DNA from 4 places in the Streptomyces sp. Je 1-4 4N24 genome. Region 2 is predicted to be linked to each of the others. Evidence: riboswitches for the same ligand, from Rfam matches in the RefSeq annotation. Region 2 holds a riboswitch; each other region holds the start of a gene.
What was found. Region 2 has a riboswitch for cobalamin ahead of metE (5-methyltetrahydropteroyltriglutamate--homocysteine S-methyltransferase). Riboswitches for the same ligand answer to the same signal wherever they lie in the genome.
Positions count from the first base shown of each region.

Region 1: another riboswitch for cobalamin. It lies ahead of SLV14N_RS27970 (HoxN/HupN/NixA family nickel/cobalt transporter); the one in region 2 lies ahead of metE (5-methyltetrahydropteroyltriglutamate--homocysteine S-methyltransferase).
Region 3: another riboswitch for cobalamin. It lies ahead of SLV14N_RS30410 (cobalamin biosynthesis protein); the one in region 2 lies ahead of metE (5-methyltetrahydropteroyltriglutamate--homocysteine S-methyltransferase).
Region 4: another riboswitch for cobalamin. It lies ahead of SLV14N_RS28140 (prenyltransferase/squalene oxidase repeat-containing protein); the one in region 2 lies ahead of metE (5-methyltetrahydropteroyltriglutamate--homocysteine S-methyltransferase).

Region 1 is NZ_CP110836.1:6,406,937-6,412,096, forward strand. It holds gene SLV14N_RS27965 (VOC family protein) at 1-298, shown strand, start outside; gene SLV14N_RS27970 (HoxN/HupN/NixA family nickel/cobalt transporter) at 324-1,460, opposite strand; cobalamin riboswitch at 1,491-1,739, opposite strand; gene SLV14N_RS27975 (alpha/beta fold hydrolase) at 1,827-2,675, opposite strand; gene SLV14N_RS27980 (MarR family winged helix-turn-helix transcriptional regulator) at 2,672-3,346, opposite strand; gene SLV14N_RS27985 (hypothetical protein) at 3,482-3,892, shown strand; gene SLV14N_RS27990 (nucleoside/nucleotide kinase family protein) at 3,855-4,511, opposite strand; gene SLV14N_RS27995 (class I SAM-dependent methyltransferase) at 4,694-5,160, opposite strand, start outside.
Region 2 is NZ_CP110836.1:2,043,310-2,048,469, reverse strand. It holds gene metE (5-methyltetrahydropteroyltriglutamate--homocysteine S-methyltransferase) at 1-1,557, opposite strand, end outside; cobalamin riboswitch at 1,730-1,917, opposite strand; gene SLV14N_RS08690 (hypothetical protein) at 2,056-3,147, opposite strand; gene fxlM (methyltransferase, FxLD system) at 3,232-5,160, opposite strand, start outside.
Region 3 is NZ_CP110836.1:6,975,544-6,980,703, reverse strand. It holds gene SLV14N_RS30420 (caspase family protein) at 1-2,515, opposite strand, end outside; gene SLV14N_RS30415 (hypothetical protein) at 2,521-2,958, opposite strand; cobalamin riboswitch at 3,162-3,312, shown strand; gene SLV14N_RS30410 (cobalamin biosynthesis protein) at 3,442-4,473, shown strand; gene SLV14N_RS30405 (cobyric acid synthase) at 4,470-5,160, shown strand, end outside.
Region 4 is NZ_CP110836.1:6,443,617-6,448,776, reverse strand. It holds gene SLV14N_RS28150 (aldehyde dehydrogenase) at 1-1,297, opposite strand, end outside; gene SLV14N_RS28145 (MBL fold metallo-hydrolase) at 1,682-2,758, shown strand; cobalamin riboswitch at 3,087-3,248, shown strand; gene SLV14N_RS28140 (prenyltransferase/squalene oxidase repeat-containing protein) at 3,418-4,725, shown strand; gene SLV14N_RS28135 (SCO2322 family protein) at 4,725-5,160, shown strand, end outside.

The DNA of each region.
Region 1 (5,160 bases), 4.4 Mb from region 2:
GCGGGTCGGGCTGTACCACCTGGCCTGGGAGGTCGGCACCCTCGGCGAACTCGTCGCGGCCCGGACGCGGCTCACCGAGCGAGGCGCCCTGGTGGGCTCCAGCGATCACCTCGTCGCCAAGTCGCTGTACGCCAAGGACCCGGACGGCAACGAGTTCGAGGTGATGTGGCGGGTCCCGCGGGAGGACTGGCCGGGCCCGGACCTGCCGGACCGGCTGCTGCCCCTCGATCTGGGGGCGGCGCTGGAGCGCTGGGGCCCGGACCGGGAGACGGGCGCCGCCGCCGGCTCGGCCACCTGAGGGGCCCCGGGCGGCCCGAGCTTCCTCAGGTACCGGGCGTGGCCTGCTCCGCCGGCTCCGCTCGCCCGGCCCGCGCCGCCCAGCGCTTCTCGACGCCGGCCAGCCGCCAGTACGCCAGCGCCGCGGCCCACACCACCACGAACAGGCCGACGATGATGAAGCCGGCATTGTCGAGGTCGAGGCCGGAAATCCAGCCGGTCAGCGCGTCGTTGAGGCCGAGCTTGTCGTGCAGCACGGTCACCAGCTCGATGGTGCCGATGAAGAAGGCGACGGCGATCGACAGACCGGTGATGGTGAGGTTGTAGTAGACCTTGCGCACCGGGTTGGAGAACGCCCACTGGTAGGCGAAGTTCATGAAGGTGCCGTCGAGGGTGTCGAACAGGCTCATGCCCGCGGCGAACAGCAGCGGCAGGCACAGGAGCGCGTACCAGGGCAGGCCCGCCGCGGCGCCGCTGCCCGCCATCACCATCAGGGTCACCTCGGTCGCGGTGTCGAAGCCGAGGCCGAAGAGGAAGCCGAGCGGGAACATCTGGCCGGGGCGGGAGATGGAGCGGGTGAACCGCCCCAGGAAGCGGTTCATGAAGCCGCGCGCATCGAGGCGCTGCTCCAGTTCGGCCTCGTCGTAGCGGCCCTCGCGCATCCCGCGGAAGACCCGCCAGATCCCGGCCAGCGCGACGAGGTTGAGGGCGGCGATGAGGTAGAGGAACGTTCCCGAGACCGTGGTGCCGACGGTGCCCAGGATCTGGTGCGTACGGGACTCGTCGTCGAGCAGCGTGCCGGCCAGCTGGGCGCCGCCGGCCACGAGGGCCGCCATCGCCACGACCACGCTGGAGTGTCCGAGGGCGAACCAGAAGCCGACCGAGACCGGACGCTTGCCGTCGGCCATCAGCTTGCGGGTGGTGTTGTCGATCGCGGCGATGTGATCGGCGTCGAAGGCATGCCGCATACCGAGGGTGTACGCGGTGACGCCGAGCCCGACGCCGAAGACCTGGCTGCCGACGGAGTAGTGGTGCGGGACCACGAGCAGGAAGAGCACGCCGAAGGCGACGACATGCAGCCCGGCTATGACGGCCATCAGGCCCGCGGTGCGGAGGGTGTCCTGCCGGCGCCAGCGGAACGCGGCCGGGGCAGGGGTGTTCGGGGTATCGGTGGACAGGGCCATCCGGCGGTCACGCTCCAGCACCTCGTGGATCAGTTCGTGAGATGCCGTGGCCGGTCTCCTGGCTTGGGGGTACCACCCTGCTCCTTCAGAGCTTGGGGGAAGGTGCCCGCTTCCGCCCCCGCCTTCCCGGCCGCGGGCTGCGGTCAGTGGCGCCGCAGGCGCGCCAGGCACCTGCGGAAGGGGTGGAAACTCCCCGATCACAGTGGCGAGGGCCGCTCCGGACTGGGACCACAAGGGTCCGTCACCGGCTTCCCGAACACCACGGCCCGGCCACTCTAGCCGCCGCCCGGACGGCGCTCGATGTGCGGGGGTTTCCGCCGTGCGGAGGGAGAGCGGCCCGCGGTGGGTCAGTGGTCCAGGAGCGGGTCAGTAGTCCAGGGAGCAGAGGAAGGCGTGCAGTTCGTGGTCGAAGAGCGGGGTGTTCTCCAGGTTGACCATATGGGCCGCACCCGGTATTCGGACTCTTCGGGCGCCCGGGACGGTCAGGGCTATCGCATGGGCGTTGGCGGAGATGTCACCGCTGTCGAGATCGCCGTCGAACACGACCGTCGGCACCCGGATCTCGCCGAGGCGGCCGGCGGCGCCGACCTCCAGCGGCATACCGGCACCCATACCGTCGGCATGGACCTCCACATTGGCCGCGGCCGAGGCGCGCATCCGTTCGCGGAATCCCGGGTGCACCGCGGACGGCTCGCGATGGGGCCCGTCCACCCACATCCGCAGGAAGTGCTCGACATACCGCTCCGCGCCGTCCGGTGCGCCGATCGCCGCGACCTGCTCCTTGATGTGCTCCAGGACGAAGGGGTCGGTGAAGGCACGGCCACTGATCCCGGGGGCGGCGAGCGCGAGGGCCGTCACCCGGTCCGGGTGGGCGAGGGCGGTGTCGAGCGCGACCCGCGCGCCGTGGGAAAGGCCGACGAGGACCGCGCTGGGGACATCGAGCGCGTCGAGCAGGGCACACAGATCGTCGTGGTTGGCGTAGTCCCCGGTCACGGTGGAGGACAGGCCGTGGCCGCGGGAGTCGTAACGGATCGCGCGCAGGCCGGAGTTGACCAGCCAGGTGAACTGCTCGTCCCACATGTGCTGGTCGAGCATGCCGCCGTGCAGGAGTACCACCGCAGGGCCCGAGCCGGCCGTCTCGTAGAACAGCTCGCCCTCGTCGACCGGCACGAGGCCGTTGTCGATCTCGGACCAGGCGGTGATTCTCTGCGTCATGCTCCTGACCGTCCTTTGTGCATGAGAGGGGTGGTGGCAGGTCTGCTGTCGTGACCTTCAGGCTTGCCGTTGCTCCCGTTACTGCCTTCACTGCCACGACTGTCCCGACTGCCCCGACTGTCGGTTTCCTCCGGTTGAACGCGCGAGCCGTTCGCCAGGTGCCGGAATTCCTCGCCGAGTCGGTCGAGGACGTGCAGTGCGGTGCGGACGTCCTCGGCGGGCAGGTCGGCCAGCCGCTGCCGCAGCTCCGTCGCCTCGAACTGCTGGATCCCGCGTATCGCCGCCGTGCCTTCGGCGGTGAGCCGGATCAGGGAGGAGCGGCGGTGTGCGGGATTCGGGGCCGTCACGACCAGGCCGAGCTCCGCGGCGTGATTCACCCAGCGCTGCACCGGCTGGCGGTCGAGCCCCAACGTGCGCGCCAACTGCGGGACGGTGCGGGGGCCTTCGGTGTGCAGGGCGTCCAGCAGTGCGTGTTCGCCGGCGGTCATGCCCGTGTCGGCCAGCTCGCGTTCCACCGCGCGCACGACCGTGCGGTGCAGTGGCCACAGGCGTCGGATGACGTCGTACAGCAGATCTTCGCTGGCCGTCGGTTCCCCGGCGCCGTCACCGCCGGCGTGCCCACCGGCGGGTCCGTCGGCATCCCTCTCGATATCCCCCTCAATGACACTCATGATGTCATGATGACATCGGTGATGTCGTTTGGGAAGGGGTCTTCCGCGGAATGGAGTTGAGGAGACGGATGAGTGTGCTGAGGCTCGTGTGACCGGTGGGCGAGTGGCGAATGGGCGAGGAGAGGTGGACGGCGAATGAAGGTCGTTCTGTTGCGTGCGGTCGGGGTCGCCACGGCGGTCTACGGGGCGGCGGTGGCCGCGGTGCCCGATCTGCTGGCACGGCCCTCGGGGCTGGTCGATGAGGAGGGGCGGACCGGCCGGGCCACGCGCACCTCGCTGCGCCCGCTGGCCTGGCGGGACGCGGTGAGCGGGCTGGCCATGGCGATGGCTCCGGACGGCCCGGCGCTGCGCACCGCCGCGTATGTGCGGATCGCGGCCGACTTCGGGGATGCGGTCCTGCTCGGTGTGACGCTGCCCGGCCGCGACCGGAAGCTGGCGGCGGTGGCGGTGTCCGTCGGGTGGGGCGCACTGTCGGTGGCCGGGCTGCTGGCGGGCGGGCGGCAGGAGGTCAGGCGCCCCCGGGCGGCAGAGCCTCTTCGGGGGTGAAGGTGACGACGAGGTCGGCGCGGTCGCGAGTGGCCGCCACGACACGGGCGTTGGCCTCGTCCGAGGCGTGGACGAACCGCTCGGCGTCGGCGCGCGGGCGCCCGAAGTGCTCATGGCGGTCGACCAGTCGCCGGATCCGCTCCGGGGTGTCCAGGTCCACGTACCAGACCTCGTCGAGCAGTGCGCGGACCCGCGACCAGGGCGCGGAGTCCAGGAGGAGGTAATTGCCCTCGGTCACGATGAGCGGGATGTGGGGTGCCACGGGGATGCTGCCGGCCACCGGTTCCTCGATACGGCGGTCGAACGCCGGGGCGTAGACGGCGCTGTCCGGCTCCGGGTCGCGCAGGCGCGCCAGCAGTGCCGCGTATCCGGCCGGATCGAAGGTGTCCGGCGCGCCCTTGCGGTCCGTACGGCCCAGGCGGCGCAACTCCGCCTCGGCGAGATGGAAGCCGTCCATCGGGACGAGCGCCGCCCGCCCGGCCAGTTCCGCCACGAGGTGGGCGGCGAGAGTGGACTTGCCGGCGCCGGGCGGGCCGGTGATGCCGAGCAGCCGGCGCCGGGCGGGAGTCGCGGAATCGGCGAGCCGGCGGGCGCGGGAGAACAGATGCCGGGGATCCATGGTGCGTCCATCGTGCCCGATCGGCGGCGCCGGCGGCCGGATGTGCCCCCCGGCCGGATGTGCCCCCCCCGGCCGGGGCCGAGCCTCGACGGTCGCCTCGGCGGCGGCGCTCGGAGCCGCGTTCCGGTCGTAAGACACCCCTGAAGGCGCGACCGCAGGTCAGATGACCGCTCGGGCGGCGCTCAACGAGCGTCGGGTGCAGTCCGGTTGGTGAGGCCCAGGCGCCACAGGGACGTGACCTCGGCGGCGCGGGCCACGTGGAGCGGGTCCGAGGTGTCGCGGGCGCGCGGATGGCGCGGGGTGATGTCGAGCCGGCCCAGGACCGTGAGGCCGGCCCCGGCGAAGGCGTCGAGGAGTGCGGCGTGCGGACGCAGCCCGAGGTGTTCCGCCAGGTCGGAGAGGATCAGCCAGCCCTCGCCGTCCGGGGTCAGATGGCCGGCGAGGCCGTTCAGGAAGCCGTACAGCATGCGGTTGCCCGGGTCGTACACCGCGTGCTCCACGGGGGAGGTCGGTTTCGCCGGCACCCATGGAGGGTTGCAGACGACCAGCGGGGCGCGGCCGGCCGGGAACAGATCGGCCTCGATGACCTCCACCTGCCCGGCGACGCCCAGTCGTTCGGTGTTCTCGCGGGCACAGGCCAGCGCCCGCG
Region 2 (5,160 bases):
GGTGGCGAGGTAGCCGGTCAGCTGCTCGGCGAAGTACTGCACCATGTCGTTGCGTTCCGGCTCACCGTGCACCAGCACATCGATACCGGCCTTCTCCTGGAAGGCGAGGACCTCGCGGATCTCCGCCGAGATCCGCTCCTCGTACCCCGCGGCGTCGAGCCGCCCGGCCCGCAGTTCGGCGCGGGCGGTGCGCAGTTCGGCGGTCTGCGGGAACGAGCCGATGGTGGTGGTCGGCAGCAGCGGCAGCCCGAGGTGCGCGCGCTGGGCTGCGGCACGTTCGGCGTACGGCTGGGAACGGCGGCCGTCGGTGTCGGTGACGGCCGCGGCGCGGGAGCGCACCTGCGGGTCATGGGTGAGCGCCGAGCCCGCCCGGGAGGACAGGTCCGCGCGGTTGGCGGCGAGTTCGGCCGCGATGGTGTCGGTGCCCCGCGCCAGACCGCGTGCCAGTGTCACGATCTCGGTGGTCTTCTGCCGGGCGAAGGCCAGCCAGCGGGCGATCTGCGGGTCGATGTCCCGCTCGGCGCCGGTGTCCAGCGGGACGTGCAGCAGCGAGCAGGAGGACGACACATCGACCCGCCCGGCCAGGCCCAGGAGCGTGCCCAGGGTGGCCAGCGACTTCTCGTAGTGGTTGATCCACACATTGCGGCCGTTGACGACACCGGCGATCAGCCGCTTGCCGGGCAGCCCGCCGACCGCAGCGAGATCCTTGAGGTTGCCGGCCGCGGGTCCGGTGAAGTCCAGCGCCAGGCCCTCGACGGGCGCCTTGGCCAGCACCGGCAGCGCCTCGCCCAGCCGGTCGAAGTACGAGGCGACCAGCAGCTGTGGGCGGTCGGTGAGTGTGCCGAGGTCGCGGTAGGCGCGGGCCGCCGCGTTCAGCACGGCGGGGGAGCGGTCCTGCACCAGCGCCGGCTCGTCCAGCTGCACCCAGTCGGCGCCGGCCGCCCGCAGGTCGGCGAGCACCTCGGCGTAGACGGGCAGCAGCCGGTCGAGCAGCGTCAGCGGATCGAAGCCGGCCGCGACGCCGGGCGCGGGCTTGGCCAGCAGGAGGTAGGTGACCGGCCCGACGAGGACCGGGCGCGCGGCAAGGCCCAGGCCGAGCGCCTCCGTCAGCTGGCCGACCTGCTGGGCGGAGTCCGCGGCGAAGACCGTGTCCGGCCCCAACTCCGGTACGAGGTAGTGATAGTTGGTGTCGAACCACTTGGTCATTTCCAGCGGCGCCACGTCCTGGGTGCCTCGGGCCATCGCGAAGTAGCCGTCCAGGGGGTCGGCGGCCACCGCGGCGCGGTGCCGGGCCGGGATCGCGCCGACCATCACGCTGGTGTCCAGGACGTGGTCGTAGTACGAGAAGTCGCCCGTCGGCACCTCGTGGACGCCGGCCCCGGCGAGCTGCTGCCAGTTGTCGCGGCGCAGCCCGGCGGCGGTGGTGCGGAGGGCGTCGGCGCCGACCCGGCCCTTCCAGTAGCCCTCGATGGCCTTCTTCAGTTCACGGTTCGGCCCCTGACGGGGGTAGCCGTGCACGGTCGCTCGTGCTGCCGCGGCTGCGGACCTGCTGGTCACGGAACTCTCCTTCGCGAGTGTGTCTCCATGGACCCCGGGAGGGTCGAGAACGCGAAGGGACGGCAAACCTGGCGGGCCCCGGCGCTCTGCCGCCGGCCGTGCCCGCCCGATGTGTCCGCCGACCCGCCCTCGAGGTCACCGAGATCACCCCGCGCACCGGTGGCGCGGGGGCACTGGCAGGTCTTCGGACTCGCGGGCACGTCCGCCGAAGGCGGACATCTACTGGCCGTCGCTTCCCAGACCCGGCCGGGCCCAGTGCGTATGACGGCGGTCGTTCCCACTCACCGCTGCGGGGCAGTCCCGGATTTCCACCGGGTTCCCTCTTGCGACGCGCCTGCCTGGCGGGCAGGGCGAACCAGTTGCACCGGCCACCCTAGGCGCTGCCGCCCGGATCGGACACCGGGACCCCGGCTCCCGCGGGTGACATGGGCCACCGCCGGGGCCGCCGTACGGCCCCGCCCGCCGCGCCGTGGCTTGCCCTGGAGTGCGCTCCAGCTCCTAGAGACTGTCCCGGATCACTCTGTCGCTCGTGCGCAGCACGGTGGTGAGATCCTCCTGCAAACGCGGGGTGAGAGAACGCCCTCCCAGAGCACAATCGCGTACCAGGTCGCCGCAGTCGTACGCCTGTTGGCCTGTGATGAGAGCGGAGCACAGCGGATGCGCAAGGATCTCGCGGGCCGCGTATCCGTCACGGGCTTCCGTTGTCCGGCGAACCAGGTCTTCGATGAGGCGGTGCGCTGCCGCGTTCTCGACAGAGCCAATGACGTCCAGTGTCGTGAGGCCGAGCCGGATGTCGAACAGGGTCAAGCCGGGTTCGGCCTCCCACTCAAGGCAAGTCTTCACCAGGTCGTTCACGGAGGGGACGGCCAGCTGGTCGGATGCATGGCGGCACAGTGCGGCGAGACAAGCTGTGACGGCCTGCTCCCATGGTTCGCCGGCCGTCGTGTTCGCAAGGATGACCGCAGCGCGCGGCGTATCGTCCGTGGTGAGGGCGGCGAGGACTGCGACTTGGCGGCCGTCAAGCATCCGTCTACCCACGCCGCGGTGCGCCTCGATATGTGCCAAGGCCTCGTTCCAGCGTCCGTTGATGGTGAGGGTGCGGGTGCCGTCGGCGAGGAGGACCCGCCACAGCCACGCACACACCTCTCGACGATCCTCCGGAGTCGCGGTGAGGTCTGCCGGCACGGTGACGCCCTCACATTGAGCGGCTGCGGCCTGGCCGACAGCCTTGTACAGGGCGAGGAGGCGCTGGCGACCGTTGTCGGCGCGGCCCGCGCGGATCTGCAGGCGGGCGAGGTTGACGACGGGTTCGAGGGCGCGGATCGCGGACATGCCCGGCAGCGGGCAGGCGTGGAGGTAGGCGGCGGCGTGCTGGTGGCACATCTCGCCGGCCAGCTCGGGAACATCCACGTCGGAGGCGATGAGTGCCGCCTGGTTGTAGACCGCCGAGGCGAGCCCCTGATCGGCTTTGCGCACTGCGGTGTCGGCGAGGTCGGCGAGGGCGCGCACGCGCTCGGGCAGAGGCAGGCAAGCGGGCCGGAACCGGGCGACGAGCGGGAATCGCTGGGCTATGCGGCCGTGCGGGTCCATAGGCCCCCCAATAGACGAGAGTGATGAGGTGCGGAGACGACGGTGCCCGCCGTCGCTCGGCCGACGGGCACCGTCCATGGGGTGTTACTGCCAGTCGACGACGATGCGGTTCAGCGGGGTGTCGAGAGCGAAGAGGCCGGGGCGCTGCTCGATCGCAGGGGCGTCGAGGGGTTGGAGCTCGAAGGTCGCCTCACGACCGCGGTAGTCGCGGTCCCAGGTGCGGATGGCGTCCGCGACCTTCGCAGCCAACTCGTCACTGCCGGGGCCGTGACCGATGACGCCGAACTCCCACAGCTTGCCGCCTTCGGGGGGCGTCTGGTCGGACAGTCGCCGGGCGAGGTAGGCGACGGCGCCCTTGTCGATCGCCGCCGTCGACGACGGGTAGGGGTCCTCGGCGAGCAGCGTGCCCTTGGCGGCCTTCGGGAACAGCATCCGGATCAGGCCGGACGGCAGAGAGCAGGAGACGAAAAGCTCCATCCACTCCGGCGACTCCATGGCCCGGACCATCATGCCGGTCCACTCCTCGGTGCGCGGCTGGTCCAGTACACCGGCCAGGGCGTCGGCATCGATGTGCTGACCCGCGGGAGCCTGGAGCCGTACGGTTCCGTCCGCGCTGAGGGGCACGACGCGACGGTCGTCATCGGCGATGCCCCTCCTGAGCGGCATGAACGTATTCATCTCGCTGCCCAGGGACATCCATCGGCCGTCACGCTGCTCGTAGGCGATGGACCGAGACACGCTGCCCTTGAGGCGTTGGGGGACCACGAGCCGGCCGCCGGGGGCAAGCTGGTCGAGCCAGGCGTGGGGGACGCCGTGCGCGCCAACGGTGGCGACGATCCGGTCATACGGTGCGCCCTCGGCGTGACCAACGGCGCCGTCGCGGGTCAGCGGCTCGACGTTGAGGACACCGGCGGCGGCGAGGTGGGTGCGGGTGCCCTCCACGAGGTCGTCGTCAACGTCGATGGTGGTGACGTGTCCGGTCTCGCCGACCAAGTGAGCAAGCAGAGCGGCGTTGTAGCCGGTGCCGGCGCCGAGTTCGAGGATGCGCTCGCCGGGCTGGGCCTCAAGCTGGTCCAGCATGAGGGCGACGACGCCCGGCTGGGAGGCGCAGGAGATCGACGTGCCGTCGGCGTCGTACTTGATGTTCACCGGCGAGTTGGCGTAGGCGCCTTCGAGCGAAGCGTCGGGCACGAACTTGTGGCGGGGCACGGTGCGCAGTGCGGCCTCTACGTCGGGCGTGCGGGCATGCCCGTCTGCGCGGATCTGGTCGACGAGGGCATTACGGAGTCGTTCGGCGTCGGCCTCACGGGTGGCGGTTGTGTCGGTATTCACCGCCCTGACGCTAACGGTCTCGGCTGTTCCCTCGGCGGGCGACGCGGTGTTGTCACTCGAACCCATGACTGCCTCTCGTGCGATGTTGGACATGGCGCTCTGGTCGTCCAGGGGAAGACCTGCGCGGTTGGCGTGGAAGATCACGTGGTGAGCGACGACGGCTCGCAGACCGCGTGTGAGCCCGCCGTCGGCGGCAAGGAAGGCAAGCGTTGTACCGGTCCGCTCGAAGGCGGTCACCCACTCGGTGTGCCCGTCGAGCGGGCCAGTCGGGCGGCACAGACTGCGGGCCTCGATGGTCAGCAGCTTCTGCATGGCCGGTACGAGGGCGGCGGCCCGCACGGGGGCTAGAGCTTCGGTATCCGGCCGGAGCGCGGCGACCTTCGCCCACACGTCTCCCTGCTCGAACCAGTCCAGATTGGCGGCCCGCATCATTGCGCTGATCAGGAGGATGGCGGTCTCCCGCCGGCCCAGCCGCCCTGGGCCGGTCTGGTAGGTGAGCAGGTGGCGACTGTCCTCATGAAACAGGTCGTGGGCTGCGTTTATGGCCTCGATACCGCCGAAAGCCGCGGTCTCCGGCTCGTAGATGCCGGGCAGCCACGACCGGACCGTGCCGTCGTCGACGAGGTCGCTCAGTAGGGACTCGATGAGCGGGGACGGCTCGGCAGCGCGGTACCGCAGCGG
Region 3 (5,160 bases), 4.9 Mb from region 2:
GCTGGAGGGCGAAGGTGTCACAGCCGGACTTGCCCATCACCAGCGCCAGGATGGGCACTTCGGGCCCCTCCTCGACGAGGGTGCCCAGGGTCCGCTCCACTCCCGCCGCGCGCCCCGGGCCCGCACCGTCGTCCTGGTCGAGGATCAGCACGATGGCCTTGTTGGTGGCCGGCGACTTCTTCATCCGGAGCACCGCGCGGGTCAGCGCCTCCTCCATCGCGGCCCCGTGCTCGACCAGTTCGCCGCCCGCGATCCGGTCCAGCGCGGCCCGGCCCGGGGCGGGGTCGGCGCTGCCGAGCGGGACGAGCTCGCGCACCGCGTCGGCGTCGGTGGGGTGCGCGCGGTCCGGGAAGGCCCACAGGCCGTAGGTGTGGCGGGCGCCGACCATCTCCAGGACGCGGCCGGCCGCGCTCAGGGCGGTCGGGAGCCTGCCGCCGTCCGCCATGGAGGTGGAGGTGTCGAGGAGGACCAGCACCTGGCTGGACCGCTGTGCCTTGTCGTAGCCGTCCAGCACCTGGGTCACCTGGGCCGGGTCCGCCGTGAAGGGGACGGTCCGGGCGACGAGGCTGATGTCCGCGCGGCCGTCGAGCAGCGGTGAGCCCGGCCCCGGGCCGGTGCCCTTCACCCCGCGGTAGCCCTGTGCGGTGAGGGTGCGCTGCCCGCCGTCCGGGGCGCGCAGCCAGGTCGCGAAGCTCGCCACGGCGGCCTGCCGCGGGGTGGCGTCCGTGGTGCCGTGCCAGTCGACGCGGATCAGCGGGTGGTCCAGCGCGGGGACGTTCTCGGGGTAGTAGGCGACGTACCGGTTGCGGAGCGGGAGTGCGGAGTCCAGGGCCGGGCAACTGCCGCTGGCCCGCCCGAGGTTGTAGTCGGCGAGGGACTTCTCCGACACCAGGGGCGCGGACTTCGTCCGGTCGACGGCGCCGGCGGCGTCCGCGTCGGGGCGCAGCGAGCACAGCAGTTCGGTACTGCCCGCGTACTGGCTGCCCGGGGCGGACAGCCGCTCCTCGGCGTGCCGGGCGAGGGTGAGGTCGGGCGCGCCGGACGAGCCGGTGCCGGAGCCGTCGTGGGTGAGGTAGAGGCCGATGGTGTGCAGCAGCCCGGTGCCGGAGAGCACCGGGCTCGGCCGCAGGAGCCGCAGGTCCCGGTGGGTGCGGTCGGTGCCGGTGAGCAGCTTCCGCCAGGAGGCGGCGGCCGGTTCGACGTCGTCCAGCCGGCGGTGCGCCGGGATGCCGACGACCAGGGGGGTGTAGGCGACCGGGGCGCTGTAGTGGAGGGTTGCCGGGGAGCCCTTGGCGGGCATCCCGCGGCGGGCGGCGTAGTAGTCGGCGGTGGATTCGGGGATCCAGATGTCGGGCTGGGGTCCGGGCCGGTGGAGGGGGTCGATCCCCTGGTCGTCCGGCCCGTCCTTGCCGGTGCCGTGGGCCTCGCCCTGCCAGCGGTCGGCGGCGGCGAAGCCCTGGTCGACCTGGTCCTTGGCGGCGGAGTAGACGGTGATCTGGGCGCGCCGGCAACCGTCGGGGAGGTCGCCCTCGCCGTTGAGGGGCCGGGTGTTGGCGCCGGACATCTCGTAGTCGAAGGCCGCCTGGCGGAGCGCGGGTTCGGCCTCGGGGGCGGTCAGCAGCCGCAGTTCGAGGGCGGGCGGGCAGGCTTCCGCGTCGTTCGGGAGATTGAGCAGCACGACGCCCGCGGTGGCCGGTACGAGGATGATCGCCAGCACCATCAGGATGCGGAACCAGTGCCGGAAGTGGGAGTTCAGCCGGCGGCGCACTCGGATCCGCAGCGGGGTGGGCGGCCGGATATCGGGGGTGGCGAAGGAGAGGATGACGTCGTCGACGGTGTTCTGCTTCGCCGAGCGGGGCTCCCAGACGTCGCCCATCGGGGTCCGCTCGCCGGCCAGTTGTTCCCGCAGCTCCCGGACGAGGTCCTCGAAGGTGACGAACCGCTTGCCGGGGATGCCCTGTTCCAGGGTCCGCAGCAGGGCACGGGTGAAGACACTGCCGCCGGTGGGCTCCTCGCCGCTGAAGATACGGCGGTTGGGCTGCGCGGCCATCAGCAGTGACGTCGGGGTGCGGCAGGCGTGGAAGGCCTCACCGGCGTTGCCGGCGTAACAGCACTCCAGGACGATCACGACCCGGTCGGCCCGGGCGTTGTCCAGGTAGGACAGCACCAGGTCCTGCCAGGAGACGGTCTTGTGACGCCGTTCCGACGCACCGACCATGAGCTGCAGGTTGCCGCCGTCCGGGCCCACCCGGCCGTGGCCGGAGAAGTACACCAGCAGCAGTCCGCGGGCCTCCTGGATGACGGCGTCCAGCGCCTGTTCGACCTCCCACGGCTCCTGGGGCCGGCAGATGACGACCTCGCCCTTGGTGAACAGATCGGTGCCGGGGGCGAGCAGGACCCGCTCCAGTTCCCGGGGGTTGTCCCGCACCGCCGGGAGCGGCCGCAGATGCCGGTAGTCGTCGACACAGATCAGCAGCGCCCGGTTGACCTTGCCCCGTGCGTCGTACTCGGCCATCCGGCTCAGTCCCCGGCGGTGCTGCCGCCCCCGTTCGCCGGGCTGCCGGGATCGGAGCGCTCGGGAGCCGGGACGTCCGGTCCCGGGTCGCCGAGTGCGCGCAGTTCGCCGTCCCCGCCGCCGACCGCCACGGCGGGCCGTTCGCCGGTGTCGCGTTCCTCCCTGCGGCGCCGCAGCCACTCGCGCAGGGCGATACCGAGGCTTTTGGTGATCTCGGCGGCCGCCGCGCCGACGACGACCAGGATCAGGTCGTCGATGCCGATGGCCATGTCGCCGGGGCCCTCGTCGCGCTCCCCCGCCGGCCGCAGCTCCCAGTCGTGCGAGCGCCGGTTCAGCCAGGGCTCGCGCTCCAGCCAGGCCTTGAGGTCCTCGACGTCCTGCTCGGGATTGTTCGTGCCCGTGATCCTGATGCGGATCTCATGACGGTCAGCGTGCTCCGGCATCCCCCGGCCCCCTTCCGGCGGCCGCGTCGCCGCCGTGCACCAGATAGTGACGTGGGATCAGGGGCGCAGGCAACCGTCTGTGACCCGGCTGCCACGCTGTGGCGTGCGCCACAGCGCCTGCCACGGGACAGCGCCGCAGGTCAAGGGTGAGTTGACGGGCATTCGCGGGGCGTGGTGGACTGCCGGAGCCATTCGGCGACAGCTGAGGAAGTCCGGTGTGAATCCGGCGCGGTCCCGCCACTGTCACCGGGGAGCGTTCCTCCAGCGAAGGCCACGGTCCGCCTCGTGTACGTCGGATGACGTAGACGGGACTGGAAGGCCGGAGGACACGCCGATCCGGGAGCCAGGAGACTCTTGTCGCCGTCACGTCGAGCCAGGGCGCGGACCCTGAGTGAGGACATACCGCCATGCCCGGCCGCTCCCTGAGATCCCCACTGCCCGCTGCCGCAGGGCCCCTTCGAGGCCTGACGGCGGTCTGATCCGATGCGCGGCGAACACGCGGGATATGCGTGCGGCGCGGCCCTCGGCTTTCTCGGCGACCTGATCGCGGCGGATCCGCGGCGCGGCCATCCGGTGGCCGCGTTCGGCCGGGCCGCGGGCGCCGTCGAGCGCCGGCTGTGGCGCGACCACCGTGGTTACGGCGCGGCTCACACCGTGCTGTGTGCGGGCGGTGCCGCCGCCGCTGCGGCGCTGCTGCAGCGCGCCGTACGGGGCGCCGACCCCGCCTCCCCCGCAGCCCCCTCCGCTTCCCCGTCACCGCTCCGCGGCGGCGTCCGGGTCGCGCTGACCGCGGCGACGGTCTGGGCCGTGCTGGGCGGCACCTCGCTCGGCCGGGAGGCACGGGCCGTCGGCGGGGCGCTGACGGCGGGTGACCTGGACGTGGCGCGGGAGCGGCTGCCGCATCTGTGCGGGCGCGATCCGCAGGCGCTGGACGGGCCGCAGATGGCCCGTGCGGTGGTGGAGTCGGTCGCCGAGAACACCTCCGACGCGGTGGTGGGCGCCCTGGTGTGGGGCGCGCTGGGCGGAGTGCCCGGTCTGGTGGCGTTCCGCGCGGTGAACACCCTGGACGCGATGGTGGGGCACAAGTCGCCGCGCTACCGCCGCTTCGGCTGGGCCGCGGCCCGGCTCGACGATCTCGCCGGCTGGCCCGGCTCCCGGCTGACCGCCGCGCTGACCGTGCTCGCGGGCCCCGACCGGCGCGGTGCGCTGCGGGCCTGGCGGGCGGACGGCGGTGCGCATCCGAGCCCCAACGCGGGCCCGGTGGAGGCCTCGTTCGCGGGGGCGCTGGGCGTACGGCTGGGCGGCACGCTGGCGTACGGCGGACGGGTGGAACACCGTCCGGTGCTCAACGGTGCGGCGCCGCCGGTGGCGGCGGACGACATCGAGCGGGCGGTGCGGCTCTCCCGCCGGGTGAGCGTGCTGGCGCTGGCGACGACGGTGACGGCACGGCTGGTGGCCGGCGCGGCGCTGCGCGCACGACAGCCGGGGTCCCGGCGCAGGAGGAGGAGCCGGTGAACGGGCGGTTGAAGGCATCCGGCGGGTCCGTCGGCGGTGGGCTGCTGGTGGCCGGCACGACGTCCGACGCCGGCAAGAGCGTGGTGACGGCGGGCATCTGCCGCTGGCTGGTCCGGCAGGGCGTCCGGGTGGCGCCCTTCAAGGCGCAGAACATGTCGCTGAATTCGTTCGTCACACGCGAGGGCGCGGAGATCGGGCGGGCCCAGGCGATGCAGGCCGCCGCGGCGCGGGTGGAGCCGACCGCGCTGATGAACCCCGTGCTGCTCAAGCCGGGCAGCGACCGCAGCAGCCAGGTGGTGCTGCTGGGGAAGCCGGTCGGCGAGCTCAGCGCCCGGGGTTACCACGCCGGGCGCCAGGAGCAGTTGCTCGGCACCGTGACCGACTGCCTCCAGGAGCTGCGGCGTACCCATGACGCGGTGATCTGTGAGGGCGCCGGCAGCCCCGCCGAGATCAATCTGCGGCGGACCGACATCGTGAACATGGGCATCGCGCGGGCCGCCCGTATCCCGGTCGTCGTGGTCGGGGACATCGACCGCGGCGGGGTGTTCGCCTCGTTCTTCGGCACCACCGCGCTGCTGTCCAAGGAGGACCAGGCGCTGGTCGCCGGGTATCTGGTCAACAAGTTCCGCGGTGATGTGACGCTGCTGGAGCCGGGGCTGGAGATGCTGCGCGGTCTGACGGGGCGGC
Region 4 (5,160 bases), 4.4 Mb from region 2:
CCTGCCGGGCGATCTCGATGCCGTGGTCGACATCGGCCGTCCACACCGAGCCGGAGAGCCCGTAGTCGGAGTCGTTGGCGATCCGTACCGCCTCTGCCTCGTCGTCGTACGGCAGCAGACAGATGACCGGGCCGAAGATCTCCTCACGGGCGATCCGCATGGAGTTGGCGACCTCGCCGAAGAGGGTCGGCTCGACGTACCAGCCCGTGGCCTGCTCCTTGGGACGGCCGCCGCCGGTCAGCACCTTGGCGCCCTCCTTCTGCCCGAGCGCGATGTAGTCCAGCGAACGCTGCTGCTGACGGCGGGCAACCAACGGGCCGACTTCGGTGGCCGGATCCAGCGGGTCGCCGACGGTGAGCGCCGAGGCCGCCGCGGTGAACCGCTCGGCGATCTCGTCATAGCGGCTGCGCGGGGCGAGGATCCGCGTCTGGGCCACACAGGCCTGGCCGTTGATCATCCAGGCGAACGGCACGATGCCGGCCACCGCCGCGTCCAGATCCGCGTCCGGCAGGATCACCGCCGCGGACTTGCCGCCGAGCTCCAGCGTCACCCGGCTGAGGTTGCGGGCCGCGACCTCCATGACCCGCTTGCCCGCCGCCACCGAGCCGGTGAACGACACCTTGTCCACGCCCGGGTGCCCGACCAGGTACTCGCTCACCTCGCGGTCCGCCGGCAGGATCGACAACACCCCCGGCGGCAGTCCGGCCTCCGTCACGATCTCCGCGAGCAGGTACGCGTCGAGCGGGGTCTCCGGTGACACCTTCAGCACCACGGAGCAGCCGGCCAGCAGCGCCGGCGCGAGCTTGGCGGCTGCGGTGAACTGCGGGACGTTCCACGGCACCACGGCCGCGACCACTCCGGCCGGTTCCCGCCGCACCAGCAGCGGTCCCAGCACCCCGCTCCGCCGCTCCTCGAACGGGAAGTCGCGGGCCACCGTGAGCGCCGCGTCCCACACCAGCATCGCGGCCAGCGACTGCACCATGACACCGGAGGTGAAGGGAGTGCCGTTCTCCGCGCTGATGACCTTGGCGATCTCCTCGCTGCGGGCCGCGAAGGCGTCCTTGATACGGGTCACCACCGCGATCCGGTCCGCCAGCGGGGCGTTCGCCCACACCCCGGACGCGAAGGACGTACGGGCCGCGGCCACCGCACGGTCGACATCGTCCCGGGAGGCGTGCGGCACCCGGCCGATGACCTGTTCGGTGTGGGGCGAGACGACCTCGATCGTGTCGCGGCCGGCCGGATCGGCCCACTCACCACCTATGTAGAGCTTGCCGTGCTCGACGAGGTCGCTCATCGCTGCCGCCTCCTGCGGGTTGGCCGCCTGTCCGGCGGTCCCTGCCGGTTCCCTGTCGTTGCCGAGGTGCATCGCCGTTGCCAAGGCGCATCGTCGTTGCCGAGGTAATTCGTCGCTGTTGAGGCACTTCGTCGTTGCCGAGGTACTTCGTCGTTGCCGAGGTACATCGTGGTTGCCAAGGGACATCGGATGCGCTTGCCGGCGGTGTATTCAGACCCACTCACCGCATCAGGAACTGATACCAGTTCTAGTTCGAGGAGTCCACGGCACCGACCGAATCCCAACTCGCCGCAGCAGAAGGGGCACTTCAGGCCGCATTGAAACCAGTTCTAGTTATAGTGAGGGCCGGGTACCGGGTGTAGGCCACACCGAGAGGGGACCGGGATGACCACGCAGGTGACCGACCACAAGGGCGGGGTGTGGAGCATCGCCGTCCCCATCCCGGACAACCCGCTCGGCCACACCCTCGTCCACCTCCTGGAGACCGACCGCGGGCCGGTGCTCATCGACACCGGCTGGGACGATCCGGACTCCTGGGACACCCTCGTCGCCGGCGTCACCGCCTGCGGGTTCGACCTCACCGACCTGCACGGCGTCCTGATCACCCACCATCACCCCGACCACCACGGCCTGTCCGCCAAGGTCCGGGAGGCCTCCGGTGCCTGGATCGCGATGCATGCCGCCGACACCGCGGTGGTCCGCCGCACGCGCGCTGCCGAACCGGGTCAGTGGCTCGATTACCTGCTCACCAAGCTCGCGGCGGCGGGCGCACCGGACGACCATCTGGCGCCTCTGCGGAAGGCGCGTGCCACAGGGGGCGGCCGGAAGCTGCCCGGCCGGCGGGCCGCGCTGCCGGACCGCGGTATCGACCCCGGCGCACTGCTCGACCTGCCGGGGCGCCGGGTGCGCGCCATCTGGACGCCCGGTCACACCCCCGGGCATGTGTGCCTCCACCTGGAGGAGGAACACCCCTCGGCGCGGACCCCCGGCTTCGGCCGGCTGTTCTCCGGCGACCACCTCCTGCCCGGCATCACCCCGCACATCGGCCTGTACGAGGCCCCGGACGACGGTCTTGGCGCGCACGACGGGGAGGGCTTGCGGGAGGGCACCGACCCCCTGGGCGACTACCTCGACTCCCTCGAACGCGTCGGCCGGCTCGCCCCCGCCGAGGTGCTGCCCGCCCATCAGCACGCCTTCGCCGACGCCGGCAGCCGGGTGCGCGCGCTGATCGCCCACCACGAGGAACGGCTTGCCCGGCTGAGAGCGCTGCTCCAGGAACCGCGCACCGTCTGGCAGCTCGCCGAGACCATGGAGTGGAACCGCCCCTGGGAGCAGATCCCGTACGGCTCCCGCAACATCGCCGTGTCGGAGGCCGAGGCCCATCTGCGCCGTCTGGTGAAGCTGGGGCATGCGGAGGGGGTGCCGGGCTCCGATCCGGTGACCTACCGGGCGGTGGGATAGCCCGGTCGTCCCGCCGTCGCCTTCTGTGGCGAGGCGGGGGCGGGCCGCTTGACGTGTGCCCGGCGCCTGGCCTCTTCGGCGCTCCGTCCGGTTCGGCGCCCAGCAGGTTCGGCGCCCGGCAGGTTCGGCGCCCGGCAGGTTCGGCGCTCAACTCGTGCCGGGCTCCGTCCGTCCGGCTCATTCGGCCCCCATCCGCCCGGCCCGCGTCCGACTCCCGTCCGCCCGGCCCGCGTCCGGCTCCCGTCCGCCCGGCTCGTGCGCGGCTCCCTCCGGCTCGCGCCCGGTTCGGTCGGCTCGTACGTGCGAGCGAGCGCCCGGCGGGTGCCGGTTAAGGTGTGCGGGACAACTTCATCCGTACCCGATCGGGGGAAGCCGGTGGAAATCCGGCGCTGACCCGCAACCGTGAGGACGGCCCGTCCGTACCGCGCCGGCTGGCCCGGCAGGGACGGCCGTACGAGCCGGAGCACCCGAGGGGGCACGACCAAGGCTCCCGCCACCGGAAACGTCCGCCACACGGACGGCCGGTGCGCGGCACCGTCGAGGTATACGGAGCTGAGCCCGGTGCCACCGCGTCGCGATCCGAGGGGATCGGCGCGCGGGTGGCCGGCCGAGCGTGGCTGCGTACATCGCCGCGACCCGACCCGAGAGGCACCGACCCGATGGCCCCCATGGCTTCCATGGCTCACCAGGCCCCCCTGACGCACCCCGTCGCCTTCCTGGCGCGCCGCGCCGCCACGGCGCTGGCGGCCGCGGTGGTGCTGGGCGCGGCCGCTGCCCCCGCCGCGTACGCCGACTCCCCGTCCGCGTCCCCCAAGAAGCTGCCGGACGGCCTGTACGGCACCAAGGACCCGCAGTACGACGGGGTCTGGCGGCAGTCGCTGGCACTGCTGGCGCAGGACACGGTGGGGCTGCGGCCCGCGGCGTCCGCCGTGCGCTGGCTGGTCGGGCAGCAGTGCGCCGACGGCGCGTTCACCGCCTTCCGCGCCGAACCCGGCAAGCCCTGCGACGGCAAGACCATGCGGGACACCAACCAGACGGCCGCCGCCGTGCAGGCACTGGCCGCGCTCGGCGGGCACGGTGACACCGTGCAGAAGGCCGTGGACTGGCTGAAATCCGTGCAGAACGAGGACGGCGGCTGGAGCTCGATGCCCGGTTCGGCCAGCGACGCCAACTCCACGTCCGTGGTCATCGGCGCACTCGCGGCGGCGGGCGAGAAGCCGCGGTCCGTGACGTCGAAGAAGGGCGGCAAGACCCCCTACGACGGGCTGCTCACCTTCCAGCTGGGCTGCGATGCGAAGGAGGGCGAGCGCGGCGCGTTCACCTTCCAGCTCAAAGGCGCCGCCCCGAACGCCGACGCCACCGCGGCCGCCGCGACCGGAGCGCTCGGCAAGGGCTTTGTCGTCGCGCCCGCAGACCACCGCGCAAACACCCCGGTCAAGCCGCTGAACTGCAAGGGCACCGGGGGTGAGAAGGCGGGCAAGGGCGATCCGGCGCAGGCCGCGGAGGGCGGCGACGCCTACCTCGTCGCCCAGCTCGACAAGAACGGGCAGCATCTGCTCTCCGCGATGCCGGGCGCCGAGAAGCAGCCCGACGTCGGCAACACCGCCGACGCCGTGGTGGCGCTGGCCGCCGGCGGGCACGGTGCCGCCGCCGCGAAGCCGCTGAAGTGGCTGGAGAAGAACGCGGCGGACTGGGCCGAGCAGAGCGGCCCCGCCGCATACGCCCAGCTGGTGCTGGCCGCGCACGCCACCGGCACCGACCCGCGCTCCTTCGGCGGCACCGACCTGGTGGCCGCGCTCAACGCCACCGGCCCCAAGCCGGCCGCCGCTCCGCAGAAGGACGCCGGGGACTCCGACGACTCCGCGGACGGCGGCGGCATCAGCGTGTGGTGGGTCATCGGCGTCGGCCTCGCCATCGGCGCCGGCATCGGGTTCCTGCTGAGCAGCCGGAAGAAGAACCAGCTCTGATGCGGCGTACCAGGATCGCCGGCGCCGTACTGCTGGCCGGTACGGTCACCGGCCTGGCCGCCGGGCCCGCGCAGGCGCAGGAGTACCGCTACTGGTCGTTCTGGGACGGCAAGGGCGGCTCCTGGGCGTACGCCACCCAAGGGCCGGCCACCCTGCGGCCGGCCGACGGCGCGGTCGAGGGCTTCCGCTTCACCGTCGGCGCCGACTCCGCCGCGGCCGGCAAGCCGCGCGGGGCCGCCGACTTCGACGCGATCTGCCGCGACACCCCCGCCGAGGACGGCCGTAAACGGATCGGCATCGTCCTGGACTTCGGCACCGCGGCGGACGCGCCCGGCGGCGAGCGGCCGCCGAAGGCCAGGACGGCGTGTGCCCAGGTGCCCGAGGACGCCTCGGCGGGCGAGGCGCTGGCGGCGGTCGCCCGGCCGCTGCGCTATG